DNA from 3 places in the Corallincola holothuriorum genome. Region 2 is predicted to be linked to each of the others. Evidence: predicted binding sites of a transcription regulator. Region 2 holds the regulator's gene; each other region holds the start of a gene.

Evidence for each region. The regulator FliA, encoded in region 2, starts transcription of late flagellar genes. The targets are predictions, from matches to a motif close to CTAAAGNTNNNNNNNNNNNNGCCGATA.
Region 1: a site for FliA is predicted at 9,155-9,181, ahead of DU002_RS08205 (flagellar protein MotY). Genes of this name have one in related genera too.
Region 3: a site for FliA is predicted at 6,862-6,888, ahead of DU002_RS05450 (DUF5610 domain-containing protein). Genes of this name have one in related genera too.

What each region holds. Positions count from the first base shown of each region.
Region 1 is NZ_QPID01000004.1:131,416-141,936, reverse strand. It holds gene rsxA (electron transport complex subunit RsxA) at 1-426, shown strand, start outside; gene rsxB (electron transport complex subunit RsxB) at 437-994, shown strand; gene rsxC (electron transport complex subunit RsxC) at 997-3,258, shown strand; gene rsxD (electron transport complex subunit RsxD) at 3,262-4,326, shown strand; gene rsxG (electron transport complex subunit RsxG) at 4,323-4,961, shown strand; gene DU002_RS08225 (electron transport complex subunit E) at 4,958-5,665, shown strand; gene nth (endonuclease III) at 5,662-6,297, shown strand; gene gloA (lactoylglutathione lyase) at 6,699-7,106, shown strand; gene DU002_RS08210 (S1C family serine protease) at 7,106-8,161, shown strand; gene DU002_RS08205 (flagellar protein MotY) at 8,245-9,111, opposite strand; gene rnt (ribonuclease T) at 9,264-9,923, shown strand; gene DU002_RS08195 (peroxiredoxin) at 9,995-10,521, opposite strand, start outside.
Region 2 is NZ_QPID01000013.1:13,724-24,244, forward strand. It holds gene DU002_RS17450 (chemotaxis protein CheW) at 1-885, opposite strand, end outside; gene DU002_RS17455 (ParA family protein) at 882-1,673, opposite strand; gene DU002_RS17460 (flagellar motor protein MotB) at 1,705-2,661, opposite strand; gene DU002_RS17465 (flagellar motor protein) at 2,664-3,407, opposite strand; gene DU002_RS17470 (protein-glutamate methylesterase/protein-glutamine glutaminase) at 3,400-4,533, opposite strand; gene DU002_RS17475 (chemotaxis protein CheA) at 4,593-6,749, opposite strand; gene DU002_RS17480 (protein phosphatase CheZ) at 6,764-7,495, opposite strand; gene cheY (chemotaxis response regulator CheY) at 7,517-7,900, opposite strand; gene DU002_RS17490 (RNA polymerase sigma factor FliA) at 7,949-8,665, opposite strand; gene DU002_RS17495 (MinD/ParA family ATP-binding protein) at 8,670-9,542, opposite strand; gene flhF (flagellar biosynthesis protein FlhF) at 9,535-10,521, opposite strand, start outside.
Region 3 is NZ_QPID01000002.1:560,067-570,587, reverse strand. It holds gene DU002_RS05490 (monovalent cation/H+ antiporter subunit D) at 1-109, shown strand, start outside; gene DU002_RS05485 (Na+/H+ antiporter subunit E) at 109-609, shown strand; gene DU002_RS05480 (K+/H+ antiporter subunit F) at 603-872, shown strand; gene DU002_RS05475 (Na+/H+ antiporter subunit G) at 882-1,268, shown strand; gene DU002_RS05470 (phosphate-starvation-inducible PsiE family protein) at 1,311-1,757, shown strand; gene DU002_RS05465 (DUF2375 family protein) at 1,806-2,030, opposite strand; gene DU002_RS05460 (alpha-amylase) at 2,251-4,095, opposite strand; gene DU002_RS05455 (cation diffusion facilitator family transporter) at 4,347-5,261, opposite strand; gene DU002_RS05450 (DUF5610 domain-containing protein) at 5,435-6,763, opposite strand; gene DU002_RS05445 (cation:proton antiporter) at 7,063-8,235, shown strand; gene DU002_RS05440 (TfoX/Sxy family DNA transformation protein) at 8,248-8,547, opposite strand; gene DU002_RS05435 (DUF1244 domain-containing protein) at 8,528-8,815, opposite strand; gene ylqF (ribosome biogenesis GTPase YlqF) at 8,857-9,777, opposite strand; gene DU002_RS05425 (esterase) at 10,153-10,521, shown strand, end outside.

The DNA of each region.
Region 1 (10,521 bases), on a different contig from region 2:
TCAACTTGCAGCTATCTCATCAACCAGTATTTACTGGTTCCGTTGTCTATAGAGTATCTGCGCACCATGAGCTTTATTCTGGTGATCGCTGTAGTCGTGCAGTTCACCGAAATGGTTGTACGTAAAACCAGCCCGCTACTGTATCGATTACTAGGTATCTTTTTGCCTTTAATCACCACTAACTGCGCAGTGCTCGGTGTCGCATTACTTAATATCAATGAAAACCATGGCTTTATTGAATCCATTGTTTACGGCTTCGGGGCGGCATTAGGCTTTTCCCTGGTGCTAGTGTTATTCGCTGCAATGCGTGAACGATTGGCAGCAGCCGATGTTCCTCTGCCATTTCGGGGCGCTTCAATCGCCATGATCACTGCAGGATTAATGGCGTTAGCCTTTATGGGCTTCAGCGGCTTAGTTAAGTTTTAGGAGACTGACGATGACTGGGATCCTAATAGCCGTGACCGCCTTAGTGATTATCGCTTTGATATTTGGTGCGTTGCTCGGACTCGCTGCAGTGCGCTTCAAAGTTGAACAAGACCCTATTGTCGAGCAGATTGATGCCATATTGCCACAAACCCAGTGCGGGCAATGTGGTTACCCTGGCTGTCGCCCTTACGCTGAAGCGATCGCCAACGGTGATGATATTAATAAGTGCCCACCGGGCGGTGAAGCCACCATTCAAAAACTGGCAGATCTGACAGGTAAGGAAGCAAAGCCCCTCGATGCTGCTCATGGTGAAGAAGAGGTTAAAAAAGTTGCTTTCATTCGCGAAGCTGAATGTATCGGCTGCACTAAGTGTATTCAAGCCTGTCCAGTCGACGCGATCCTCGGCGCAGCCAAACAGATGCACACAATTATTGCCGATGAGTGCACAGGCTGCGATCTGTGCGTAGAACCCTGCCCTGTCGATTGCATTGAGATGCGACCAATAAAACAGACAACAACTAATTGGAAATGGGATCTGAAAGCCATTCCTGTACGAGTGGTGGAGTAAGTATGGAGACAACCTTTGAGCTCGTTAAAGAAGGCAAACTCTGGGACTTCCCCGGCGGTATTCATCCCCCCATACGCAAAGAGGTATCGACGGCTCATCCTATCAAGCGTTTTCCCCTACCAGATCACCTTTACCTGCCGTTAAAGCAGCATATCGGTCGTGGCGGCCGCCTCTTGGTTGCGGTTGGCGATAGCGTTAAAAAAGGTCAGCAACTCACCACGGGTGAGCAAGGCGCATTGCCTATCCATGCACCCACCTCAGGAAAAGTTGAGGCGATCACCGATTACCCCAGTGCACACCCTTCCGCCTTGCCAGAGCCAACATTGGTCATGCGCCCCGACGGGGATGAGGCATGGGTAACAAAGACACCTATCGACAACCCGTTACAACAACCGGCTAAGCGCCTAATACAGCATATAGCGGATGCTGGTATTGCAGGCTTAGGCGGCGCGGGCTTTCCCGCCGCAAGAAAGCTAAGCGGCGCACCCGAAGAGATTGAGTTTCTAATCATCAATGGCGCGGAATGTGAGCCCTACATCAGCTGTGATGACATGCTAATGAGAGAGCATGCACGAGAGATCGCGTTAGGTATTGAGCTATTGGTTCATATCCTCAGACCCAAGCTGGTACTAGTGGGTATCGAAGATGACAAGCAACAAGCTATTACCGCCATCACAGAAGCGACATCAACGCTAAATGTAGAAGTGCGAGCTATCCCCACCAAATATCCCTCTGGTGGTGAGAAACAATTAGTACAACTGCTTACAGGTAGAGAAGTACCATCGGATGGATTGCCTTACGACGCGGGTGTAGTAATGCACAACGTTGGCACTACGTTTGCCATCAAACGGGCCATTTATGATGGTGAACCACTACTTGAGCGCGTCGTCACCGTGACTGGCGACGCGGTCGGCCAACCGGGCAATTATTGGGCACATTTCGGTACGCCGGTACGCCACCTGTTAGAGCAAGCCAATTACCAATCAAAGCATGGACGACGGATAATCATGGGCGGCCCAATGATGGGCTTTACGCTCCCCCATGCCAACATCCCCTTAGTAAAAATCAGTAACTGCATCCTGGCACCCAGTGAAAATGAGCTGCCCTTGGCTGGCAAGGAGATGCCATGTATACGCTGCGGTCAATGCGCAGATGCATGTCCAGCGTCATTGCTACCGCAACAATTGTTCTGGTACAGCAGTCATCATGAATTGGAGAAAGCGCGGGAATATAAGCTATTTGACTGCATTGAGTGTGGTGCCTGCGCTTATGTTTGCCCTTCCGAGATCCCTTTAGTTCACTATTATCGCAAGGCAAAGTCAGAACTACGGCAACATGACGCGGATGCGCTGAAATCAGAGAAAGCCAGAATACGTTTCGAAGCAAGAAATGAACGACTGGAACAGGAAAAACTCGCAAGGGAAGCCAAACACCGAGAAGCGGTCGCCAAACGACAAGCCGCCGTCGCAGGACGTCAGGGTGCACAAGACGCCGTCGCCGCGGCACTTGCCAGAGTAAAGTCAAAGCAAACAACGGAAGTAGCAGACGCCAAAGCAAGCGTCGATGCACAAGGCAATCTAGTCCCTGATAATCAGCAAGCCATCGATGCCCGAGAGCAACGAAAAGCGCAGGCGGCTCAACGTCGCGCCGAGAAGGTAGCGCAGAGTAGTCAGAAAGACAGCAGCGCAACAACAGATGCAGCCCATTCTGCGGATAACACCAAAACCACCGTCGCAGCCGCTGTCGCCAGAGCAAAAGCCAAAGCTGAAGCCAGAAAAGAGGCACAAGACAACAAGGAAGTAGCTAGCAATAATGAGGTAGTCGACAACGCTCGCACCGCGAACGAGGCTATGGACGCTAAAAAAGCTGCAGTAGCCGCCGCAGTGGCGCGGGCAAAAGCAAAAGCGGAGGCTAAAAAAAGCAACGATGCTGCGCAAATAGCTGAAGCCGACAGTACACAAAATACGGCCACCGCAGCAACAATTGAAGATAGCGATGCCGCCAAAGCAGCAAAGAAAGCCGCCGTCGCTGCTGCTGTGGCTAGGGCGAAAGCCAAGGCTGAAGCAAAAAAACAGGCACAATACACAGCTGATGAGCCAAGCAACTCCGATGTAAAACAAGATGAACCTGATTCAAAACAAGCAGCTATTGCCGCCGCTGTAGCGAAAGCAAAAGCAAAGGCGCTGGCACGCCAAGAGGCACAAAAAAATCAGCAAGCAGCAAGCAGTGAACAAGCAACCGATGATTCGCCGGGAGACAAGTAAGCCATGTCATTCAAAATAGCAGCCTCTCCCCATCAACGCATACAGATGCGTACAGCAACATTGATGCGGTGGGTCATGCTGGCGACGATCCCGGGAATAGCTGCACAGTATTGGTTTTTTGGCGCCGGGGTGATCTGGCAAGTGCTGTTGGCCATAGGCACAGCGTTAGTCAGTGAATACTTGGTGCTAAAGCTCAGACATCGACCAGCCGCACCGGCATTGACAGATCACAGCGCAATGCTCACAGGGCTGCTGATCGGGATCAGCATTCCACCACTGGCGCCTTGGTGGATCGTTGTTATCGGCACGGCCTTTGCCATCATTATGGTGAAGCAGCTTTATGGCGGCTTAGGCTACAACCTGTTCAATCCGGCGATGGCCGCTTATGTGATGTTGTTAATCTCTTTCCCATTAGAGATGACGACCTGGCATCCGGTCACCAGTTTCGGCGAACATGGTTATGGTTTCATTGATGCCGCGATGCTGATTTTTACCGGTTTCAGTAGCGAAGGTTATAGTCTGGCTCAGATCCTAGCGGGCATCGACGGTGTTACCGCGGCAACCCCCCTCGACAGTTTTAAAACCGACCTGACACAAGGATTTACCAGTAGCGAAAGCTTCGCTCGGCAGCCCCAAGGCATGCTTGCAGGAGTTGGCTGGGAATGGGTTAACCTCGCCTACTTAGCTGGCGGGTGCCTATTACTAAAGCAAAGCGTTATCCGTTGGCATATTCCCGTAGGCGTTCTCGCTGGCCTATTTAGCGCTGCATTTATCAGCTTTCTGCTCAGCCCAGACACCACTGCCAGCCCCATTTTTCATCTGTTCAGTGGCGCAGCCATGCTCGGTGCATTCTTTATAGCAACCGACCCTGTATCGGCCAGCACAACAGTCAAAGGGCGACTGATATATGGCGGCCTAATTGGCGTATTGGTTTATCTGATCAGAACACACGGTGGCTACCCAGATGGCTTCGCGTTTGCCGTATTATTAGCGAATATGTGCGTACCTTTGATTGACTACTATACCCAGCCACGTACATACGGCCACGGCATGGAGAACAAGCAATGAACCTCCTACCGATCGGTAAGAACGGACTGATCTTGGCATTGTTTGCGCTGGTCACCACTGCGCTTGTCGCCGCAACCAATCATTTTACGGCGCCTCAAATCGAACGTCAGGAACAACAACAACTAATAACCACTCTGGAACACCTGTTTCCTGCAGGCAGCTACAATAACGACCTGTATAAAGAGTGCATCGAAGTCACTAATCACCAATTTCTCGGCCGAAAAACAGCACAACGAGCATTTATTGCCCGCTTCAATGAAGAACCCGTCGGCATTGCTATCGAAACGACTGCGCCAGATGGCTACAACGGCGCTATCGATATCATTGTGGGTATTCTTAGTGACGGTACAGTTGCCGGCGTCAGGGTGCTTAGCCATAAAGAGACACCGGGGCTTGGCGATAAGATCGAGTTGCGTAAAAGTAAATGGGTGATGAGTTTTGACCAACAAAAACTGGTTGATGAAACGGATCCAGCCTGGAAGGTGAAGAAGGATGGCGGCGAGTTCGACCAGTTTACAGGCGCCACCATCACGCCAAGAGCTGTAGTCAAAGCAGTGAGAAATACACTGCTCTACTATCAGCTCAATCGTGAACGCCTGTTTACCCAAGCAACCCGTTGCGGAGAGCCATCATGAGTGAAGTCAAAGAGGTTATCTGGCAAGGGTTGTGGAAGAACAACCCTGGTTTAGTGCAGTTACTTGGTTTATGTCCGTTACTCGCCGTAACCGCCTCTGTTACTAATGGATTGGGCTTAGGTCTAGCTACGTTGCTGGTGTTAGTTGGCTCCAATATCTCTGTTGCCGTCGTCAGGAACTGGGTACCGAGCGAAATACGGATCCCAGTTTTTGTGATGATTATTGCCGCCTATGTCACCTGCATTCAACTGCTAATGAATGCCTACACATACGGACTTTACCAATCACTTGGTATCTTTATCCCGCTCATTGTTACCAACTGCGTGATCATTGGCCGAGCCGAGGCTTACGCCTCAAAAAACAGTGTACCGATGGCAGCTCTGGATGGTTTGATGATGGGCGTGGGTTTCACCTTGGTATTGGTCGTCCTCGGTGGTCTAAGGGAGCTCCTTGGTCAAGGTACCCTATTTGACGGCATGGAGATGCTGCTCGGTAGTTGGGCCCATGCGTTGCGCATTGAAGTGTTCCAAGTCGATAGCCACTTTCTACTCGCGATCCTGGCACCTGGCGCATTTCTCGGTATGGGCTTATTGATCGCGTTGAAGAACCTTATCGACGCCCATGTCGAAAAACGCCTAAAACAGAAAACGCCGGTGATGAAAGCTGAGCGCGCCAGAGTCACAGCGAATCAAACACAGTCATGAATAAAGATAAACGCCAGCAAATTTTAGTGCGCCTCCGCGACGATAACCCGGAGCCGACAACAGAATTAAATTTCTCCACACCGTTTGAGTTACTGGTGGCCGTCACGCTATCAGCACAAGCCACAGATGTCAGTGTCAATAAAGCCACCGACAAGCTGTTTCCTGTGGCCAATACACCACAAGCTATTGTGGATCTTGGTGTTGATGGTCTGAAGGCCTATATCAAAACCATCGGCTTATATAATTCTAAAGCGGAAAATGTCTTTAAAGCCTGCCAGATGCTGTTATCACTGCATAATGGCGAGGTACCTGAAGACCGCGATGCACTGGAAGCCTTGCCGGGGGTTGGTCGAAAAACTGCCAACGTTGTCCTCAACACAGCATTTGGTTGGCCCACTATTGCCGTAGACACTCACATTTTCCGGGTCAGTAACCGCACCGGTTTTGCCAAAGGTAAAAATGTTGTTGAGGTAGAAAATAAGCTGCTGAAGGTCGTACCAAAAGAGTTTAAGGTTGATGTTCACCATTGGCTGATCCTCCACGGCCGTTACACCTGTATCGCCCGTAAACCACGCTGCGGCAGCTGTATCATAGAAGACCTCTGTGAATACAAGGAGAAAACAGAGATCTAAGTGCCGAGCTAACGGCTAATCACCTGCTAGCAACTGCCTCTGGAGAAGATTAGTCGTTAAAATTTTGTAATTCACCGCCAAAATGTTACAGCCTACCCGATAGTTAAACTCATACGCACATGACTCTACACGCCCGAAATTACCGATAACCCAGCGCCAGTCCACTCGTCAGCTGACCACTTTCCCTCAACCAAATGAATGGTATAGATAAATCTCACTTCACATAATTAGGAACCGTATCATCACCCCGCATTTCCAGCACACTTTAAGCCAAGAAATAAACACGAGACTCAGGTAGGGAGATAACACAATATCGAGTATCCTTAGCTACCTAAAGTTAACAATTCGTTTTCATTACCAAACTGTATTGTCTTGGAAACGGCTGATATCAGGAGTTTCAGATGCGCATTCTTCATACCATGCTTCGTGTCGGTGATCTTCAACGCTCTATCGATTTCTATACTGGCGTACTGGAGATGGATCTAATTAGACAATCTGACAATGAAGAGTACAAATACACCCTCGCCTTTGTTGGTTACGGTGATGAACGTAGCGGTGCAGTCTTAGAGCTAACTTATAACTGGGGCACCGACCAATATGACTTAGGCTCAGCATTTGGCCATATCGCCATTGAAGTGGATGATATTTATGGAGCCTGTGAAAAGATCCGTACCGCTGGCGGAAATATCACCCGAGAGCCAGGTCCGGTAAAAGGCGGAACAACCGAAATTGCATTTGTTGAAGATCCCGATGGTTACAAGATCGAGTTGATTAACAAGAAGTTCGCCGGAAAAGGGTTGGGCAACTAATGGAACTCGCTTTACAACGAAAAAACACCACGCTGCCCTCTCTGCTCATCATGGCGATTGTGATGTTACTTACCGCCTGTGCCAGCAATGCTGGTGAAGACGATGTCGCCAATATTTTCGCCAAGGTCAACGACAGTGTGGTTGAACTGCATGTGAAAGCCATTCAAACGGAAAAGACCGGCAACAGAACAAGTAGTAACGGTCTCGGCTCAGGTGTGCTGATTTCCGATTCAGGCAAGGTGCTGACAGCAGCCCACGTGGTCGATACAGCCACAGAGGTGAAAGTCATTTTCACGAATGGTGATATAAGTTTCGCCAAAATCCTTTGGATCGAACACAAAGCAGATCTCGCGATGCTCAAGCTCGACAAAGTACCAGAGGGGATTAAACCGGTAAAAATAGGCGATTCAAAAACCCTCAGGATCGGTGAGCGGATCATGGTGATCGGTGCCCCTTACGGTGTCAGTCACAGCCTATCTGTCGGCTATGTTAGCGGCAGAAGAGAAGGCCCAGAAAAGGTATCTCGTAATATCACCCCGGTATTCCTGCAGACCGACGCGGCAATAAACAAAGGCAACTCAGGTGGCCCGATGTTTAATATGCAAGGTGAGGTGATCGGTATTGTCAGCCGCATTTTGAGTCAGAGTGGTGGCTTCGAAGGCTTAGGCTTTGCTGTTGCTACACAAACGGTTCAGGCAATTATTGACGAAGGTACCCTGCCCTATGCTGGTCTAACAGCTTTACCGCTAACTCCGGAACTGGCGCGGGTACTGAATATTCCACAGGGCTATGGCGCTTTAGTGCAACAGGTCGTGCCCTTCTCACCAACGGATCTGATCGGCCTGCGACCAGGACGCTTACCAGTCAAAGTGATGGGCAGAACCCTGCTGCTGGGGGGCGATGTATTACTGGCGGTGAATGGCATTGAGATCCGTGACGAAGAGTCACTGTTTAACGTGCGTGAAACGATGCAAGCCATGGAGAAAAAAGATCCCTTAGTGCTAACGATTCTGCGTGATGGCAAAGTCATCACACTAATGGAAACCAAGCAGTAATAGTCCGCCCAATACAACACGAAAAAGCCCCGAAATATCGGGGCTTTTGCTTATCTACGGTAGTAGAGCGGAAATGAACGGTCTTAACGACTCATACGGATCACAACCCGTCGGTTAGTATTTCTACCAATCGTTGTTTCGTTGGTTGCAATATGACGTTTCTCACCATGCCCTTCTGTACGGATCCGCTTATCATCAAGCCCCTGCTCTTTAAGGTAGTCTTTGATCGATTGCGCCCGCTTAATAGAAAGCTGCTCATTGTGCCAGCGTCCACCATAACTATCGCTGTACGCATCAACCAATACTAACTCGATCGTTGGTGCAAGCTTCAGGTATTCACCAATCATCTCCAGCTTACGCTGCGACTCTTTATTCAATTTGTCACTATTGGACTGATAATTCAGTACCGTATAGGAGATATCATCGAAGCTGTATGGCAGCAAATTATCAACACAGCTAAGGAAGTCATAGTATTGCTGACGGAAATTGACAGCGGAGAGACCAACCGCAACCTCATCGTTGCGTTGGTTCCAATCGCTGTAATAGAGCGTGGGCTGCATCCCCTTCTCCAACTCATGCAACATAACCCAAGCACTTTGTTGATCCACTCGACCTTCAAACTGGCGATAAAGGGTTGTCTTGCCTATGCGCGCAGTAGGTAATCCAGGTTTCCAACTTGGCGGTACCGAACGCAAAGCCACAGGGGTTTTCTTGGCCGGTTGCAAGCGCATATCCAAATCGAAGTTCAAATTGATGAGCTTATTCGCCTTACTACTAAAACTCACTTCACCGTAATGGGGCACCTTGTGCTCTAGACGGCATTCAAGCCGCGAATCACTCGCCAATGCCCATTGGCTATTTTCTAAGCCCGCGGCGTACGTTCTCACGCCAGCATTTGCCTGCTGACTCACTATTAGCGCTATCGCAATAAGGCTAAGGTTTAAACGCATAACTCACCCAATTAACTTGGTATACAACACCATATTAACCTGTTATCGGCATCAACGCCGCTTTCTTTAGCAAGATCTGGATTGGATGTTAACGTCAGGGTTTGCGATACTGTTGCGCTTTCCATTCTCAGCTAAAGTGGTTATCAGCCTGTATGTCAGACACAGTTAAGCGTTCGCTACATCAACGTTTTCGTGGTTACTTCCCCGTCGTTATCGATATCGAAACTGGGGGCTTCAACCCCGCAACCGACGCTTTGCTTGAGATAGCCGCCGTCACTCTAAAGATGGATGATGACGGCTTTCTAACACCCGACCAGAAGATCCACTTTAATGTTTCTCCATTTATTGGTGCCAATCTGGATCCCAGCTCTTTAGCTTTTACCGGCATCGATCCGAATGATCCTGAACGCAATGCAGTCGCGGAATGTGAAGCGCTAAAAGAGATTTTCAAACTAGTTAGGAAAAGCCAAAAAGCGGCGGAATGTCACCGCTCAATCGTGGTTGCCCACAACGCAGCGTTTGATAACGCCTTTCTCAATGCGGCCGTGGCACGTTGTAATATCAAACGTAACCCATTCCACCCGTTTGCCACTTTTGATACCGCAACCGCGGCTGGTATTGCTTATGGTCAAACCGTGCTGCAAAAAGCCTGCAAAGCGGCGCAAATCGATTTTGACAGTAGCAAAGCACACAGTGCCGAATATGACACGATACGAACAGCTGAACTATTCTGCTCGATCATTAATCGTTGGCAGTCTCTGGGCGGGTGGCCAGTGGTAGATGTTGATGAAGAAACGGGCGACGCTGAGTAATTGACGTTAAGGCGTAACAACTTAAATAAAAAAGGCTGCCATAAGGCAGCCTTTTTTGTCACCGGAGTGATTTACAGTTTATCTGCGTTCTCAGATAGGTACGCTGCAACACCTTCAGGGCTTGCATCCATGCCTTTATCACCTTCAGTCCAACCTGCAGGGCAAACTTCACCGTGATCTTCATGGAACTGCAGTGCATCAATCATACGCAGCATCTCATCAACATTACGGCCCAACGGCAGATCGTTAACTACCTGATGACGAACATCGCCATTCTTATCGATCAGGAATGAACCACGGAAAGCAACACCTGCTTCAGGGTGCTCAACGTCATATGCCTGACAGATTGAATGAGTGATATCAGCAACCAGTGGATATTTAACCGGGCCAATACCGCCCTGATCTACTGGCGTGTTACGCCATGCGTTATGAGTGAAGTGAGAATCGATAGAAACACCGATAACTACAACACCGCGCTTTTCGAAATCAGCCATACGGTGGTCGAATGCCAACAACTCAGAAGGACAAACGAAGGTAAAATCTAATGGATAAAAGAAAATAACCGCTGGCTTACCAGCAATCGTCTCTTTCAAATTGA
Region 2 (10,521 bases):
GTCTATGGCCATCCCTGCTAACCAAGGACGTTTACCACGCTCTGTACGCCACTTGATACCCTCTTGAGATAATGGCTCTGCGGTGACAATGTTTTCCACAGCCAAACCCCAAGGCGAACTATCAAGCATTATAAGATATTGATAGTTTAGGTGCTCTGCCAATTTCTTATTGTATTTCTCTGGCATGACCCACATCGCAGTATCTACCACATTGTGCTTCTCTCCGCGGACGTTCATCACACCTTTGAACCACGAAGGCTTGCCAATCAACTTGTGGATCCGCCCTATCTGCATGATCCCCCCTAGCTGTTTAAGAGGAACAGCCAGGGTTAAACCTGCCACTTCAAAGAACAGAGTCTGAAATTCACTATCGTTGAGTGGACTATCCACCTTAGTTGGCGGAATAATCGTTTCCGTTAGCTGGTCTAAACCAGATTCGGCCAACAGGTTTTTCAACCCTTGCAGCTCAGGATCGGTTGCTATCGTTAGTGGCTCAGCTGGCGCGCTTTCGATCACCGCTGCAGGCTTCGCAGGTTCTTCGATAACCCAATCCTGGATCTCTTCTGGCAACTCCTTAACCGGCTTTTCAGCTGACGTATCAGCTGTCGTCAATGATGCCAAAGGAGAAGCCGTATGTTGGGCGACCTGCTTCAGTAAATCTTCTACCGGCTGCGCCTGGCGCACCAAGGTTGATGTCTCAACATCAGGTCGCTCTGGCTGTATCTTAGCTTGAGGCTGCAACGACGAAGTGGTTGAGCGAGATAAAACATGCGCTGCTTCCACCGGTTCTTTTGGCATCACCTCTACCGCGCCATCATCCTCATGCAGCATAGCGCCAAAGTACTCTGCCATGGTGCGCTCTGTAGCGCTGAGGAAATCCTTCATGGCATATCCTGGGAGGCGGTACCCACCTGCTGCAGGTAATTCAGCAGGGTTTTATAGGCAATCACGCCGCGAGAGTGTGGCGTGTGCATGCTGGGTGGTCGATGATGCAGGCTAGAATCACGAAACTTGGTGTCAATAGGAATAGCCCCATTCCACACTTCATTGGGATGTCGCTGCTTTAAGTGCTCCAGCGCCTGCAATGAGGCGCGGGTACGCTTGTCGTACATGGTTGGTACGATGGTTGACTTAAATTGATTGTCACAACTGCGCTGCATGATCTCCATAGTGCGAACCATGCGCTCCAAGCCCTTTAAGGCAAGAAACTCAGTCTGCACTGGGATCAAAATACGATCACAGGCAGCAAGTGCATTTACCATTAGCACCCCCAGTACAGGCGGGCAATCAATCAGTGCATAATCATATTGGTCTTCCACTAAAGACAGAGCGCGCCTTAGCACTAACCCCATTCCGTCTTGCTGACCAAATTTTCGGTCTAGTGTCGCCAGCGCCATGGTCGCAGGCAGTAAGTCGATCCCTTCAAACGGGGTTTTTAAACGTGCAGCTTCAACCATTTCACGCTTAACAGCACGGCCAGCAAGAAACAGATCATAGGTGGTTATATCCAGAGATTCGGCATCAATTCCTAGGTAATAGGTCAATGAAGCATGGGGATCAGTATCGATAAGCAGCACATTGTGACCCCGCTCAGCCAGGATCCCAGCGAGAGTGATCGCAGTCGTTGTTTTACCAACGCCGCCTTTTTGATTTGCGATTGTCCAGATCTTCAATCTGACTACTCCCAACCTTACCTAATTCTGTTCAATCATCACGCGTGGTAATACGCAATGCGCCGTTCGGTAGCCGAATAAAGCGTATCTTGCTACGTTTTTCATCGCTCTGAGTATCCGCCGCTGGCGTATCTGCACCTTGCGTATCCATATCATCGTCCGCTATGAGAATTTCATTAGCGATTTGGATCTCAGGAGTCCAGGCATACTTAGAGACAGCAATCACTACGCGACGATTTTCCGCTCTCCCCCGCGCCGTATCATTCGATACTTTTGGCTGATAAGGGCCATAAGCTTCTATCGCCAGCCTTTCAGGATCCAGTTGCTGCTCCAACAAGCGCAGCACTGATGTAGCCCGAGCAACAGATAATTCCCAATTGGAAGAGAACTGTTCGTTACGAATTGGCTGATCATCAGTGAATCCCCTCACTCGAATATAGTTGGCCGATTGAGAAAGTGTATCAGAGATGGAGGAGAGCACAGGCTGAGCATTCGGGCCTAAACCGGCAGAGCCACTGGCAAATAACAAGCCACTGCGCAGCTCTAAGATCAACCAGTCGCCATCTATCTCAACATCAGCTAAGCCACTTTCAACCACGGGAAGTAGCGCTTCGTTTAACTGGTTTTCCAATTCACTCAGTGGCGTACCGGTGCGCTGTTTGTCCAGCGTTGTCAGCTCAGTGTCGGCGTCAACCAACTTTGACCCTTTAGCATCAACTAAGCTCTCACCATAGAGAGGGGTATCTGCATGCTTCGATTCATCTAGCAGTCCTTCACCAGGTACACCTGTGCCAGGATCTTTTTGCTGACTGAAAACTTCACCCAGCTTATCGGATAGCTGTTCAAACTTTTCGTTATTAATCATTGCCATCGCATAGAGCACAACAAAGAAGGCAAACATTAGCGTCATGTAATCGGCGTAGGAAACCAACCAACGATCTAAGTTTTCATGGTCTTCGGTAAGGTGGCGACGACGATAACGATACATAATCAGCGCGGAACAAAGGCGAGTAACCGATGTTCTATCCGATGTGGATTCTCTCCCTGAGCAAGCGCCAGGATCCCCTCCACTACCATCTCTTTGCCTAACACTTGCGAATGCACCAAAGCACGTATCTTATTGGCGATCGGCAGAAAGAGGATGTTAGCGAAACCCACGCCATATATTGTGGCAACAAACGCTGTTGCGATCCCTTTGCCAAGTTCGTTCGGATCAGAAAGAAACGTCATGGCCTGAATCAAACCCAAAACAGCACCGATAATGCCGATAGTGGGGCTATAACCTCCCATAGATTCAAACACTTTGGCAGAACGTAACATATGCTCTCGATACAAAATAATCTCGGTATCCATCGCGTCACGGATCACTTCAGGCTCTTCTCCATCAATCAACATAATCAATGCTTTACGAGTAAAAGGATCCGATTCTTTCGATAAAGCATCTTCCAGTGCTAAGAAGCCCTTTTGCCGTGCGACTTCGGACCAAGCAAGCAGCTGAGAAACAAGACGTGGATGCTGCTCTGGCGGTGGAAGGATCATCCACTTTAGCAAAACAAAGGAGTGTACAAATTGTCGCCATGGCGTTTGGATCATCACCGCACCCAAGGTGCCACCAAAGACGATTAAGAAAGCAGGCCCGTGGAGCAATGACAATGCACTGCCACCTTCCCATACCTGTCCGCCAATAATGGCAACCAGCGCAACAACAAACCCAACAAGGGTGAGTTTATCCATTCCCCGCTTCCACGATGATGCGCTCCGCGCATTGATCTAATGGGATAGAGGCTTCAGACAAGCCTGCGGCAGCGACCGCCTGCGGCATGCCATAAACCACACAGCTTTTCTCATCTTGCGCCCATATTTTGGCGCCCTTCTGCTTTAACAAACGTGCGCCATCACGACCGTCAGCCCCCATCCCGGTCAACACGACAGCTAACACGTCGCCACCGAAAACCTTGGCACAAGCAGCAAAAGTGACATCAACACAGGGCTTGTAATTGACCTTGTCACCACCGTCTATAATGCGCAGCCGGGCATTACTATCCCGCCCTTCCACTAACATCTGTTTACCACCTGGCGCTAGATAGGCATGTCCGGGACGCAGTACGTCGCCATCCTTAGCCTCTGACACCTTCAGCTTACAAATCGAGTTTAAACGCTGAGCAAACGCCCCGGTAAAGGACGCCGGCATATGCTGGATCAAAATAATCGGCTGTGGAAAGTTGGCAGGAATTTTGGTCAAAATAGTTTGAAGTGCAACGGGGCCACCGGTTGATGTGCCAATGGCCACCAACTTATATCGTTTACCACTGCGTTTCGCTGGCAGTGAGCGCCGAGCGTCACTGCTTGCAGTTGAAGCGGTTACCGATGGTGTTCTTCCTGCCAAAGGCCGTGGCGTGACGGGCGTACGACCGCCAGCGCTAGGTGTTGGGGCTGGAGCGGCCCTGCGCGCAGGCATAGCCCGGCGACGCCCCAAAGCAGTCACCCGAGACTGTAATAAGCTCGCAGCCTCGTCTCTGTCTTTGGCAATGTCTTCAAACTTTTTCGGCAGGAAATCCATTGCGCCAGCGTCTAAAGCGTCGAGTGTTGCTTTAGCTCCCTCTTGTGTGAGAGAAGAAAACATCAGGATCGGCGTGGGGTTTTCCGCCATAATCACTTTCACGGCCGAGATACCATCCATTACTGGCATCTCAATATCCATGGTGATCACATCAGGCTTTAATTTCTTTACTTGTGCGACTGCTTCCTTACCATTATTCGCACTTCCAACAACCTCTAACCCTCGATCTTTTTCAAGGATCTCGCTGACTCTGCGACGGAAAAAACTGGAGTCATCGACAACCAGTACTTTAATGGCCATGAATACCTACTCGCCTTATCGGCCGCCTAGAATGCTAACGGCGACCTATCAATTCACTGTTATTTTTTTGCGTAATTTTTAAGCAGACTTGGCACATCCAAGATCAGTGCAATACCGCCATCACTTGTAATTGTTGCCCCGGCCATTCCCGGTGTGCCATGCAGCATTGCGCCGAGAGGCTTGATCACTACCTCTTCCTGCCCAATCAAAGAATCAACAACAAAACCTATCTGCTGTGTCCCCTGCTGAACAATCACCACGTGTCCGTTGCCGCTTCTCGCTGGCGGTTTTGAACCAACCAACAGCCACTCGTCAAGGTAGAACAGCGGGATCGCTTTGTTACGAACAATGATAGTTAGCTGGCTATCGACCATGTTGGTCTTCGTCAGATCCAAGTGGAAGATCTCATTCACCGCAGCCAACGGCAGCGCGAATGTCTGTTTGCCGATAACCACCATTAATGTTGGCAAAATCGCCAGCGTTAACGGCACCTTAATCTCTAACGTGGTGCCTTTGCCCCGTTCCGAATCGATATAAACAGAGCCATTTAGCTGGGTGATCTTGGTTTTAACCACATCCATACCCACGCCACGGCCTGAAATATCTGAGATCTCAACTTTGGTTGAGAAGCCCGGAGCAAAAATCAGATTATAAGCTTCGTTATCGGACATCCTGGCGGCACTGTCTTCATCCAGTACCCCACGGGAAATAGCTATCTGCTTGAGTTTTTCTGGATCCATACCCGCGCCATCATCTTCGATGGTTAACAGGATATGGTCACCTTCTTGCGAAGCTGTCAGCTTCACTATACCGCAACGTGGCTTTCCTGAGGCCTCACGTATATCAGGCATCTCAATGCCGTGATCGACGGAGTTACGCACCAGATGCACCAAAGGATCTGCAAGCGCCTCAACTAGGTTTTTATCTAGATCGGTTTCTTCCCCTTCCAGTACCAGGTTAATCTCTTTCTTCAAGCTTCTGGCAAGATCACGTACAACCCGGGGGAAACGACCAAATACTTTCTTGATCGGTTGCATCCGGGTCTTCATCACGCCGCCCTGCAAATCGGCAGTCACAACGTCAAGGTTCGCTACCGCTTTTGCCAGGTCTTCGTCATCACGACTGGCACCAACCAAGCTCACCAAACGGTTACGTACTAAAACCAGCTCACCGACCATATTCATAATTTGGTCGAGTCTCGCCGTATCAACACGAACCGTGGCTTCCGCCTGAGGTGTCACAGGTTTAGCTGGCGCTTTAGGTTTTGCTGCCGCTGCTGGAGCTTTCGCCGCCGGCTTGGCGGGTGCTTTTGCCGCGGCTTCCTCAGCTTTAGGCTTCGCCGGTTCAGGTTTCGGTGTCGGTGCAGGTTTTTGCACTGGTGCCTTCGCTGCGGGCGCTGCCGGAGCGGCCCCCTCTAGGGTTGGCCCCTTTCCTTGACCATGAAGCTGATCCAATAACGCCTCAAACTCGTCATCCGAGATCTCATCATCACCAGCTGCAGGCGCAGGGTCCGAAGCTGGTGTTGCTGGTACATCAGGTTGACCACTGTGCTGACCTTTACCGTGCAACTGGTCTAATAGCGCTTCAAATTCATCATCGGTAATGTCGCCATCATCTGCCGATGGTGCGGCGGACTCAACGGTAGGGCCACCACCTGGGCCATGTAGCTCATCTAATAAGGCTTCAAATTCATCATCTGAAATCTCATCAATGCCACCTTCCGCGCGATGCTGCTCCGCTTCAACCACCTCAGGGTCATTGGCGAGCTCTTCCACGACATCTTCAACGACAGGTTCAGATTCGGGTTCAGCAGGGGCTTCTGCACCTTCAGGCGAACTGAGACGATGCAGCTCGTGTAATAGCTCAGGGTCAGCGGCTGTGAGGGGTTCACCACCTTGAACCTGACCAAACATTTCATTGACGCTATCCAACGCTTGAAGGATCACATCCATCAACTCTGGGGTAACTTGTCTTTTTCCTTGGCGCAATACGTCAAAAACGTTCTCTGCGCCGTGGCAAGCATCCACAAGTTCAGCCAACGAAAGAAATCCTGCACCGCCTTTTACCGTGTGAAAGCCACGGAAAATTGCATTTAACAGGTCAGAATCTTCCGGATTGTTTTCCAAATCGACCAACTGTTCTTGCAGTTGTTCGAGAATTTCACCGGCTTCTACCAGGAAGTCCTGGAGGATTTCCTCATCAACTTCAAACCCCATGGGCGGCTTTCCCCTTAAAATCCGAGACTGGACAGAAGATCATCAACATCATCTTGATCGTTGACTACGTCTTCTCTCTCTGCTGCATCAACTATCGGGCCTTCAGCCTCAATTTGAGATGCACTGGTTTCTTCCACTTTCTCTGGAGCACCGAACACTTTCAGCAGATGAATGAGGTTGTCCTCAACTTCTGTTACTAATTCGATGACTCTCCGTATTACCTGTCCGGTTAGATCCTGAAAATCCTGCGCCATCAGAACCTCGGTCAGACGTTCTCTAAGTACATCTGAGTCCTTTTCGGCAGATTCAAGGAAATCATTAAGACTATGGCACAACTCTTTGAACTGACCCCGCTCTATCTGCCTCTCCATCAAGGATTTCCATGATGGCATTAGCTTGGCAAGCTCTGAATGCATACGATCAGCGATGGGCAGACTGGCATCCACGGCGTCCATCGTGCGGTTAGCCGCATCTTCAGTTTTCTCTAAAACGTAATTTAATCGTTGTGTCGCATCTGGAATATCGTCAGTGGCCAACTTACCTAAGCGCGGATCAAGTTGAAAATCCTGCAAAGCGTCATGCAATTGGCGTGTGAGTTTGCCGACCTCGGAAAACAGGTCGCTGGAGAACGCCGGATGCGACGTTGAAAGTAACTGCTGCGCCTTCGCTTCTTCCCCTTCTTCTAGGAGTGAAACCAAGTGTTTAGCCTGCTCAAGCGTTAAGCTTGGCAGATTTGAATCAGCCATAAAGCTCCCCTTTGCACCGCATTAACCCAGACGCTCAAAAACCTTGTCGAGCTTTTCTTTCAGCGTAGCGGCTGTAAAAGGCTTCACGATGTAACCGTTTACTCCAGCTTGAGCAGCAGCGATGATCTGTTCTTTCTTCGCTTCCGCTGTCACCATGAGTACCGGTAAGCTTTTCAGCTTATCGTCAGCTCTAATAGCACGTAATAAATCAATCCCCTGCATGCCTGGCATATTCCAGTCGGTGACAACAAAATCAAAATCACCGCCCTGTAACATAGGCAGCGCAGTGTTGCCGTCATCGGCTTCATGAGTGTTGTTAAAACCCAGATCCCGCAGCAGGTTTTTGATGATGCGCCTCATCGTTGAGAAATCATCAACGATCAGAATTTTCATGCTTGTATCCAAGACGCCCTCCAGTGAGCTTTACGTGACTGTGACGCAACACAATGTTGGTCAGCTAGTCCAATGTTTCATTCTGGCTTTAAGCCGATGCATCGCCTGCGAGTGAATTTGACTGATACGTGATTCACTCACGTCCAGTACCTCCCCAATTTCCCGCAGATTTAGCTCTTCATCATAGTAGAGCGATAACACCAGCGCTTCCCGCTCTGGTAGGCTTTTGATGGCGGTCACAAGAGCGCTTTGAAAACGCTCTGATTCTATGCCATCAAAAGGCAGACTTCTTGTCGTATCCTGATCTCCGCTTATCACATCATCGGATACACCGAGATCTTCTAAGCCTATGATCTTCCCTGTACTTACTTCGTTAAGAATATGATGGTAGTCCTGCACCGTGATATCAAGTTTTTGAGCGATTTCTGTGTCCAATGCATCACGACCGAGCTCTTGCTCCAAGCTAGTGATGGCATCAGCAACACGCCGACTGTTACGGTGGACGGAACGAGGGGCCCAATCACCCTTACGGATCTCATCGAGCATGGCTCCACGAATGCGGATCCCGGCAAAGGTTTCAAAGCTAGCGCCTTTGGTGCCATCATAGTTTTTACTGGCTTCCAGCAAACCTATCATGCCCGATTGGATCAAATCATCCAGCTGTACATTAGCTGGCAAACGCCCTTTGAGGTGGTGCGCGATACGCTTTACCAAACCAGCGTGTTGCTCAACAATCGTTTGGCGCTGCTCTGCGATATAGGCCGCGGCTTTATTCACGCGTTTATTCTTCGATTAATTCAGGGTTCTGTAGCAATTGTTCAATAAAAAACTCTAAGTGGCCTGTCGGTTGTGATGGAATTGGCCAATTCACAGCCTTGGCTGCCAAGGTTCTAAAAGCGATAGATGCAGCAGATTTTGGAAACGCATCAGCTACCACTTGTTGCTTACGTACCGCTTTACGCACGTTTTCGTCAAAAGGAATGGTCGCAACCAACTCTAATGCGACATCGAGAAAACGATCCGTGACTCGCGTAAGTTTAGCAAACAACTCCTGACCTTCCCGCAAGCTTCTCACCATATTGGCGACAATCTTAAAACGGAACACGCCGTGTTCGCGGCTTAATAGCTTGATCAACGCATAGGCGTCGGTAATTGAAGTGGGTTCATCACAAACCACCACCATGACATCCTGAGCTGCGCGAGAAAAACTCAACACCATCTCAGAGATACCTGCCGCAGTATCAACAAGCAGGACATCAAACTCCGTCCGCAATTCGCTAAACGCGCGGATCAGTCCAGCATGTTGCGTTGGCGACAATTCAACCATTGATTGTGTGCCAGAAGAGGCTGGAACGATCTTGATACCTTTGGGACCATCCAACAGGATGTCATCCAAATCGACTTCACCAGAAAGCACATGGGATAGATTGTGTTGCACCCGCAGGCCTAGCATCACATCTACGTTACCCAAGCCTAAATCGGCATCCAGCACCAATACCCGCTTTCCCTGTTCGGCCATGGCCACTGCGGTATTGATCGACACATTCGTTTTGCCTACGCCACCTTTACCACCGGTGACGGCAATTACTTTTACCATCTGAGCGCGCTTCATTTTTCTTAAACCACTCGCCTGGTCGGAAAACTCATTAATCATATAATTCAGAATTCATCTCACTGAATGCATCGGTTGTCCAGAGATAACCCTCACCCTGGCTATTACTTTCCATCAGCTCTGTTGCTTTCGTCACAAGATATGCAGGATCTGCGACCTGAATATCTTCTGGAACCCTTTGTCCATCGGTAAGATACCCGATTGGCAAAGCGTTTTGAATTGTAACACTTAGAATTTCCCCTAAACTCAAACACTCATCAAGTTTGGTGAAAATACAACCTGCCAGCGGTATGCGACGGAAGTGAGAAACGGCTTCTTGTAATACTTGTCGCTGAGCCGTTGCCGATAACACCAAATAGTTCTTAATCTGATGCTCACTATTACTCATCAATGTCTGCAACTGTTCAGTCAAACGAGTATCACGCTGTCCCATTCCCGCGGTATCTATTAATACCAATGAGCGGTGACGCAATTGGTGTAATACATTCGCTAACTCATCAGCGTCTTTCGCGACTTTTACCGGACAACCAAGAATACGACCGTAAGTCGACAGCTGCTCATGAGCACCAATACGGTAGGTATCTGTTGTAACTAATGCCACCTGATCCACACCATATTGCATCGCATAACGCGCAGCGATTTTGGCGATAGTCGTGGTCTTACCAACCCCTGTTGGTCCCAACAGGGCAACAATACCGCCGTCACGCATGATTTCATCATTATTAGTCAATAATTGGTCGGCGACCAGCTGTTGAACTTTAGGCCATGCTTCATGCCCGGCCATATCTTCGGGAATATAGCAGGCCAGTTGGTCTGCCAGTTCATCAGCAAAACCCATGCTTTTAAGCTGTTTAACCAGCATGGCACGCATTGGCTCTCTACGCTCAACTTCTTGCCACATCAACCCAGACAGTTGGTGTTCTAGAAGTTTACGCAGCTGCGCCATCTCAGCTTTCATCTGCTCCATGTCACTATTATTGCTGCCACGAGAAGGCGACTGAGGTCGCAATGAAGCCGCCGC
Region 3 (10,521 bases), on a different contig from region 2:
GGCTTGCTTCCCGTTACTGGTCGCCTTTGGTGGGCCTGTAACTGAGCTGACTCAACAAGCCGCGGCACAACTATACCAAGGCATCACATTAACAGCAGGAGCCATGTAATGAAGATACACCGCAGTTTTGCCCTGCTGCCAACCCCATTTCATAGTTTGTTGTTATGGCTGGTATGGCTGGCGCTAAATGATTTTTCTGCTGGCCACATGGTGCTTGGCGCATTTTTAGCCATAGGTATTCCATTGTTGGTGTCGCCCTTGAGTGCCGATGAACCTGTGGCGAAGAAGCCGCTGGTCGCATTGCGCTATTTCTTTATGGTGCTGTGGGATATCGTCGTATCGAACATAGAGATGATGAAACGGGTGCTGGGACCGATTAAACGCCTGAAACCAGGTTTTATTGTGGTGCCATTAGATCTCAGTGGCGAACTGCCTCTAACCATTTTCACCAGCACTATTTCATTAACACCGGGGACTGTCAGCGTCGAATTTTCTGAAGATAAGAAGTGGCTCTACGTTCATGCTCTGCATATCGATGACGAACAAGCGATGGTGGCACATATTAAGCAACGCTATGAGCAGCCACTAAAGGAGGTATTTGGATGTTAACCATCAGTATTATGATTGCCTGCGGAATGGTGTTAATAGCGCTAATTCTGAACTCCTGGCGGCTGGTTGTTGGGCCCAATACACCAGACCGGATCATCGCGGTGGACACTATGTATATCAATAGCATCGCGTTGATTTTACTACTAGGTATGTATCGTGGATCACCACTCTATTTTGAAGGTGCTCTGTTAATCGCGCTGCTGGGCTTTATCAGTACCTCAGCATTCTGCAAATACCTGCTGCGCGGCGACATCGTAGAATAAGGAATCGTTATGCCATTTTGGATAGAGGTCATTGCCTCGGCTTTACTGCTACTGGGCGCATTCTTTATGTTGCTTGGCTCAATCGGCTTGGTCAGGCTACCGGACTTTTTTACCCGTCTGCATGCGCCAACAAAAGCGACAACATTAGGCATAGGTGCCACCTTGTTAGCCTCTTTATTGATGTTTACCTACCAGACGGGTGAATTCGGTATAAAAGAATTACTTATTACCATGTTCCTGTTTATCACTGCGCCAGTGGCAGCCCACTTACTCGCCAAAGCGGCACTACATCACCGAGTTACCGTTTTAGGTGATGAAAAGACTCAGCAACGAATAGTCCAAGCGAGAAAGCAAGCACCGCCGGTAGACGAACCTTTGGACACGAAAGTTGACTAACTAGTAGCAACCTACTGAAAAACAGAGGCTAGGAGTCGATAGATGAAGTTAAATAGGGATGACAAACTAATCAATCGACTCCATGTTGTTATTCACTGGTCAGTCAAAGTGCTCGCCATATTGATGGTATTTGTTATCGTCATGGGGGTAATTGACGTAGGTTGGACGCTATACGAAAAACTGACCACGCCACCAACCTTTATCTTGACCATCTCGGATATGCTGGCGACTTTTGGTGCCTTTATGGCGGTACTGATCGCTATCGAGATCTTTATCAATATCACGGTGTACCTTCGTGATGACGTCATCCACGTAAAGATCGTCATGGCTACCGCATTGATGGCGATAGCCCGAAAGGTAATAATTTTAGATCCTGAGAAACTCAGCCCTGAATATACCGTGGCTATTGGTATTGTATTCTTAGCTGCAGCGATTGCTTATTGGGTAACAAACAAGATACCAAGAAAAGAGCAACTCGACGATCAATAGCCCTGACTCGGTTCAACGAGCTAGCATATATGCAGGCAAAATCGCTGCCTATACATACTCCACTTCACTCACCCCGTCATAAAACTCGGCGTTCACGGTGATGTCATCAACTTGACCATCAAGTACCGCCACTAACAATTTTCCTTCGTTAAAGCCGGACGGCAACTTAACCCGCCCCATAGGATCAAGCTGCAGGTTATTAAAGACCTGTTGACACATACGCCCCAAGCCATCCTGCAGAAAGTAGATAACAGTCACTGTTTTGCTGTTCACTTGACTCACCCCAAAATTAATCACGGAAATAATTAAGTGTGCGGAGTTTGAAGGATTTCGCAGGTTGTTTTTTGAGCACAATCAATTTTGGTTAGCAATTAACCGCTAAATAACAGGCAGGTTACTGCGGCACAACACCAAGATAACAGCCACTTCTAGTGAAGCGGCTTGAAAGATAAAAAAAGCCGCCAAACGGCGGCTTAATAAAAGCTAAACAACGTTACTCTGGTTGGCCAGCAAACACCACGACCACGGCATCATCACCGGCATAGCGAGCAAACGCATAAGGCGCGTCACTGATCTGCTCATGGCTACCGGCACCGATAGCATAGTGCCGCTTGCGGAACTGGCCAACTTTCTGCCAATGAGCCAATAGCTCTGCACGTTCATCAACAATCTGATCCCAATTCATATCAGACCGAGTCCCTTGATGCTTATCAGAGCCGGTAACTCCAAACGGACGTGCAGTTTCATCTCCGTAGTACACCTGAACAGCACCAGGCAAGAGCAAGAACGGTGCTGCAATTCGCTTATAGGTACTCAAATCACTCTTTGCGTCTTTGTGAAAGAACAGGCGGGTATCGTGAGATGACAGGTAGCTCAAGACGTTAAACTGAGTATCGCTATTCACCTTATTGGCATAACGCTGGAACGTCGATTCTGCATTGCTGAAACAACGCATCGCCTTATCCGCATCTTCAGTTTGATAGGTAAAGTTAATAATGGAATCAAATTTACCGTGGCTGAAATAACCTGATTTAGTGACACCATGCCCCCAAACTTCACCCGTCGTCCAGAATGGTAAATCATCCAACTTCTTGTCAGGGTTGTTGGCTTTCCATTCTGCCAGCGCAGCAACACCCGCATCCTTTAGTTCCGCCCATGCATCCATCTCTACATGCTTAGCGGTATCGATCCGAAAGCCATCAACACCGTATTCACGCACCCAGTCAGAAAGCCATTTAACTAAATACTGGCGTACCGTATAACCTGGAATTTCAACAGCTTTGGTATCAGGTTTATTCTTATAAAAATTAGGCAGCCCGGACTCGTTAGATGACTCAGTCTTAAAATCTGGTAAGTAAGCCAGCGACATTTTCTGTTCGCTCTCTCCTGGCGAATCGTAACCAGCGATCCCGGCACGGACCCAGGCTTGGCCCCACCAGTTACCCCATTCACTGCTTTCGTAGTTGATATAACGGTTGAAGTAATGGTAATTCTTACCCTTTGGCGGCTCCCAATCAGTCCAATGCTCTTCTACGCCGAGCACTTCTTCCGTAGATTTAACCGTTGCACGCATCTTACCGAACTTGAACTCCTGCATATCTTGCAGTGTCGCGTAGCCTGGGTGGTTCATAACGATATCCATCACCACGCGGATACCACGCTCATGGGCCGCGTCTACAAAGGTGCGAAAATCTTCTTCGGTACCCATGTTGGCATCCATCGTGGTGTAATCCATGGCGTAGTAGCCGTGATACGCGTAATGCTTAAAATCACCGCGAATACCACCACCAGTCCAACCATGCACCTGCTCATAAGGTGCGGTCACCCAGATAGCATTAGTACCTAGTGAAGCAATATGATCCAGCTTACTCGTGAGGCCCTTCAGATCACCACCATGAAACGTACCGATCTCATTCGCACCATCGGGCTTACGCCCGTAGCTGTTATCATTTGAAGGATCGCCATTTTCAAATCGGTCAGTGATAACAAAATAGACATTGGCGTTATCCCAGCTAAAGCTACTCTCCTTACTATCCACCCGCTCCAATAGCAATAAACCTTCGCTGTCGGCGGCAGGCGTCAATGCCACCTTGCCATTGCGTACCGTAGTTTCCTGACCAGAATAGAAATCTCGAATCAGTTCGCCGTCACTGAACGCTTTAGAAACATTGACACTGACCTCCTCTCCGTTCCAACGTGAGCACTGAGCTTGGGAGACTGAGCCAGAACTGGCCACAATCGGACCAGTAGTTGCTGTATCGACATCGCCTGTCGCACAAGCGCCAAGCATTAAGGTAAGAGCGGAGGCCATGGCCGCGTAATGGAACGGGTGTTTCATATCCATATCCCGATAAGATAAATTGAGAAAGAGTAGAGAAATAACTTCTTTACTCATAAAGTCATGTTAGTTGCTCAAAAATAGCACGATGTTAGTGATACCGAATAGCATTAGAGTCAAAAAATTTGCATTCAATGCGTCAAAAAATATCCCCCTGGTAAACTAAAACCGATAGATTAATACAAAGGCAGACGCCGAAAACGGCTTACCATCCACTCCTATTCAGAAACCGCCCCACGACAACGCAACGATTACAACCAGCGCCGATTAGCGGTGAAACTCACCGTTAACCACAAATCGGATTGCTGCTGTTGCAAATCTTGCCATAAGCGGCGCCGAATGAAATCTTGTTCCGCCATCGACAATTCACAATCCTGAGCGACTAAGAAGTTCACCTCCAGATCGTAGCGCCGACCGGAGCGAGAAAGGTAATGACGGTAGCCTCGCAGTTCATGCTGCCTTTTAACAACCGCCAACTTACATGGCAGCTGTTGGGCAAAATCGTCGTCTGGTGCCATCGCGAGTAGATCTTTTAAGCTCCGAAACAGCACCCTGAGAGGTAGAATTAAAGCGACACTGCTTAATAACAGCATCAATATCGGGTCAACAAACCTAACCCAGCTTTCGAAGCCAAACCAAGTTAGCCCCTGCGCCACAACAAAGCCGGCGAGTACGACGCTACTTAACAAACCATCCACTAGCCACTCATGACTATCGATCTCTAGCAACGAGGAGCCAGTGCGACGGCTCTCACGCCGCATAAAAGCGTAACAACACCAACACAACAGGCTACTTAGCAAGGCATAAGGTAACGCGAACGCCAACGCAACATGATGCCCACCAGACCAAATGGCTTCGACACCATAAAAAATAGCAAAACCACACATGAGCAAAATAGCGATGCCATTTAGAGTTGTCACTAAGGGTTCAATGTAGGCATAACCGAACTGAAAGCGCCGATCTTCGTCGCGCGTTACCAAGTAACTGGTTATAAGGCCAAGGCCTGTCATTGCAGTGCTAAAGAGAGAGAAAAAACCGTCGAGCAAAATAGCGGAAGAGCCGGAGAGCAAGCCAAAGCTGATGCCAAGAGCAACCATTATCAAAGTCGCAATCAAAGATATTTTTAGGGCAAGTTGCTCCCTACTAATGCCATGGCGAAAAGCCATAAATCCTCCCATAACAAGTCTACGTGGAGAAAAGTATAGCGGTTAGTAAGCAAGCAAGCCCGTCAAAATCTAGCCTAGTCGGAGGGGGTCCCCCCTTAGAAACCTCTGCGCCAGATATAAAAAAGGGCCAGCAATGCTAACCCTTCTTGCTACCCAATAGGGATTGCTAGCAACTATTCAAGCGGCGCTTGAACCGGTGCTTCTAACTGCTCAAGAGCTTGCAGCAACCGTTGGTTAAACTCCTGAAAACGATTGGCCGCGTCCTGCTGCTCTGGCTGCAGGAATGGCAGAATTTTTTCAGCTACCTGGTCAATAGCCGCAGTCGATTTCTCAGTGGATTCTGCAAAAATAGACTCGCTTTGCTCTATCAGCTCTTTAAACTGTTTAATGTATTCACTAAGTGGCTCCATGATGTCATACAAGGAACTCGCTCCCGCACCAGGCTGTGTGGTTGCTGGCTGATCTTGTACCTGCTGGTACACCTTCGCAGCCGCGATCGTTTGGGTTTGTTCCAAACTCATTGAGAATGATGCAATTTGTGAATCATCAAAGCCCAGTTCATTGGCTTTATCAAACGCTGCATCAAAGTCCCCAGCAAAGAATGAATCGGCAACGCCTGCCACCTGATTAATAAAATCAGTGATCGCTGCCATCTCCTGTTCACTTAGATCGCCTTCGACGGAAAAAGAGAAGCCAAACGAAGACTCATTGCTGTAGCTAGAAATAAGTGCTTCGCCGTTATCATTCGAAGCATATCCCATCCCCATAGAGCTGGCTTGTAACGCATTAAAACTGATAGCGATCTTATCCCCCTCTTTGGTGAATAGCTCCAAAGAAGCACTGTTTTCAACCCGATAGGAGGCAGCCTGCCCCACTAACTGCGCGCCACTGAAGTCGCCACCGCTGCTATAACTTTCTGTGGAACTACTACGGGTCACCTCTACTTGCGGTGAAGATAACGCCACTTCATCACCAGCAAACAGCTCTTTCTCGAACTCGCCTAAACGTTGCTGGATCAAGTCATAGCTCTTATCTATGCCATTCCCCAGCTCTTCGCTCATCATGCCCATATCTTCAAGTTCGTCGCGCGCTTCACCGAAGCCTTGATCTACACCGATGCGAGCCTGCGCCATCATATCTTCGAGATACTCATCGCTTTCACCGCGCTCCCGCGCTTGGTTAACAGCCTTTTCGATATAGGAAGTCACATTGTTAGCCACGAGCTCGTAATCAAAACCACCGGTATTTTCTTCGACCGGAGCCTCTGACGATGCTGCTTGTTGCGGCGAAAATGGCAAATTTTTATAGACTGAATCGGCCAAAGAGCGCATCGCAACTTGAAATGGCGAACGCAAAGAAACATCTTCGCCGGGTTGCGAAACCAAACCCGGGGCCGACTTCAGACCACCCGCGGCATCATTCTGTGGCTGACCCAGGCGGCCGGCACTTCCCGGCTGTGGACGCAACAGATTCATCAGGTCTGGGATCTTATTCATCATCATACCTTAGCCCTATGTACTGACTAGCCAACCCATTGCCATCAATGAGCGGCTTTATGATCAGCCATCGGCATAAAAAAGTTAAAATTACACGCTTAGGTTATCGGCCAAAATTGTACAGACTTTAATCATTTTTGAATGATAGTATAACTCACTGAAACAGCACATTTTTTCCAACGTGGATCACATTTATGAAAGACTATCACCGTGTCTTTGCTGAGAAGAATATTGCCAATTGATACCCATTTCCGGTTATTCTGCAGATACGGATGAAAGCAGTACCCGCAGGATAAAGATAAATAATGCAGATCAGCTTTGACACCATCGTCATACAGCTTTCCATGATAGTGGTCAGTGCTGCCATTATTGGCACTGCATTCCTGTACGCTCGCCAGCCAATCATTCTTGCTTACATTGTTGCCGGGATCCTCATCGGCCCATCCGGCTTTGACTTGATCCCTAATGCCAACAACATTGAACAGATCGCCCATGTGGGTGTGATCCTGTTGCTGTTTTTGCTTGGCTTACATCTGCAACCCAGAAAGCTGTTATTGCTGTTTCAGAAAACAGCACTGATTACCCTCGGCACCTCCCTGCTATTTTTTAGCGCCAGCTTTGTGTTTGCCCTTAGTATGGGAATGCCGCTAAAAGAAGCGCTGGTGATAGGTGCGGCACTCATGTTTTCAAGCACCGTCATTGGCCTGAAACTGATCCCCACAACGGCCTTGCATCACAAACACATTGGTGAGGTGATGACCAGTGTACTGCTGCTGCAAGACATTCTGGCTATCATGGTGATCCTGTTTTTGAATATTGATGCAGGTGAAGCGATGCTCACCACATTCGCGATGCTGCTAGTGAAATTAGTTGGCATCGCCATACTGGCCTTTGCTGGGGTGCGCTTCATCGTGTTGCCACTGTTCCGCCGCTTTGATGTGATCCAGGAATACACATTTGTCGCTACTCTGGCGTGGTGTCTGTTTTGGGCGGAAGCCGCCCATCAACTTGGTCTCTCATACGAGATTGGCGCCTTTTTAGCTGGCCTATCGATTGCTGTCAGTCAAGTGGCGATGGCCATCGCTGAGCACCTGAAACCATTAAGGGAGTTTTTCCTGATCCTATTTTTCTTTGCCATCGGTGCGCAATTTGATGCTGGAATGGCACCATTTTTAATGTTGTCCGGCTTCTGTTTCGGCGTAGTATTAGTAGGGCTGAAGGTACTTAGCTTTAAAAAAGCATTTATCTGGACGGGTGAAGATAGAGCGATATCTCAACAGCTTGGGGTTCGCTTGGGGCAAGCCAGTGAATTCTCTATGTTGGTGGCCTTTTCCGCGCTAAGCAGCGGCGTATTAAGCAGCGAAGGAGCTACCTTAATACAATCTGCAACCATAGCGACCTTTATCTTTTCTACCTATTGGGTGGTTAAGCGTTACCCCACACCGATCTCCACCAAACCTAAACTACGCAGAGACTAAGCTCACGTATCTTTATGCCTTAAGCGCTTGCCGGGCAGCATCTAACTCCAGAATAAGCTGCCCTCCCATCTCCCGTTTAACAGTGCACCAATGGGTGTTAACTAGCGCGCCTTCAAGCGCATAAAGCAGATTCAAGCTGGGTGGCTTTAACAACTGCTGCTCGACCCGCAGAAAACAGCGAACAGCCCCTAATGCCTGTAATTCAGTCAAAGAAGCGATACCAGCTGCAAGTAACATTTTCGCCGATACAGTCCCCAAGTTTGGCAGCGCAGCGATCTCATCCCACGCCTGACTATTTTTTCTGGCTGGCATTAAAAGCGGCCAACTGTTCCGGGGTGGCTTCTTTTTGATACTTCGCCTTCCATTCACTGTAAGGCATACCGTAAATGTGTTCTCTGGCCTCGTCAGGGTCAACCGCTACATCCAGCTGAGCAGCCTCTGCCACCATCCATTTTGATAGGCAGTTACGGCAAAAACCCGCTAGGTTCATCAGATCAATATTTTGAACATCTTTACGACTGTCTAAATGAGCTAATAAACGACGTAACACCGCCGCTTCAATTTCAGTCTGCTTTTCCATCGTGACCATCCCTCCTCAATTCTTCTCGGCCCAAAGCCCGTTTAACGACGGCCTTTAAATTTAGCTTTGCGTTGTGCATCCTTCGCCGCTTTTTCCGCTAGACGTTTTGCTATCAAGGCTTCTTCGTCAATCACCATATCCGGAGTCTCCATGGTGATTTTTCCTAGCGTACCTGCGCGTACTTCATGTAACAGAAGATCCGCCGCTTTATTCATTTCGACCTTGCCACCGGAACGTAAACAGCCACGCTTACGCCCTATCATTTCCAACAGATCCCAGCCAGTCTCCGGTAACTCTGGCAACTGATAGCGCTGTTTCAGTTGCTCAGGGTAAGCCAGCAACAAATAGTCCGCTGCATACATACCCACGTCATCAGACTCCATTGCGGTGTCTTTAACAGCCCCTGTCACAGCTAAGCGATAACCACTATTTTCGTTTTCCACCTTAGGCCATAGCATGCCCGGGGTGTCTGTTAGCACCACACCATTCTGCAGATTGATGCGCTGCTGCGCCTTAGTTACTGCCGGCTCGTTACCGGTCTTGGCAATAATACGATCAGCAAGAATATTAATCGTGGTCGACTTACCCACATTGGGGATCCCCATAATCATGGCGCGAATATTTTTGCCAGCTTGGTCCCGGTGAGGTACCAATTTACGGCACAGTTCGATGATGGTTTTAATTTCAGACGGCTGCTGCGTTGTCAGGGGCAAAGCTCTAACCCCGGTTTCCTGTTCCAAATAGTCCACCCAACGGGCTGTTAGGAGCGGGTCGGCAAGATCGCGCTTGTTTAGAACCTTAATTACCGGCTTATCGCCACGTAACTTAGTGATCATTGGATTACTACTACTGTAAGGAATACGGGCGTCCAACACTTCGATAATCAGATCCATCTGTGGCATCACTTCAGCGATCTCTTTCTGCGCCTTGTGCATGTGTCCCGGATACCATTGAATCGCCATCTAACTGCCCCTTGCCGTTTGCTGTAACTTGGATTTCCCGTTGCGCGCTAGTTTAACCTGTTGCTGTTCAAAATCAGAACTTATCTAAAGCTTACTTCAAACGCTCTGTACACTTCGCCAATGACTCCCCAGCAATAAGCGCACTGATGGGGAGCAGCATATCTCAATATGTAAATCCTCTGCTTGTAACCAACCAGTTACAAAAACTTACGCTTGGTAATCTGCCAGCGGAGCGTGATCACCTTTTTTAACTGCCCATACTTTTAACATTTTCTCCTCCAAAGCCCTTATATATCAACAAGTTCTTATGTTAAGCCTTGGTCTACCCTATATCTTTCAACGTGATGTCGACTACAAACTAAAAGGAAGGAATCGATGAATCCAACAGTGTTATCCAAGCACCGTCTCGCCACCGCAGTGCTCATATTAGCCAGCGGATTTAGCCTAGGAGGCTGCTCTGACGACGATGACGACACTCTCACCTGTGATCCTCCGCAAGTCATTAATGACACAGGTGATGCGTGTATCGATCCTGAGCCTACTCCCCCTTATGCCGTTGATCTTTTCCTCAAAGGGGAATTCAGTGGCTGGGGGGCTGAAGAAGAATATATGCTCACATTTGAACAGGATGCTTACTATCTCCACAACGTAGAGATGGTTGCAGGCGTTCCTCAGTTCAAAGTAGCCGATGCTAACTGGACGTTGGAAACAACATTCACTGCCGATGTAGATAATTTGACAGAA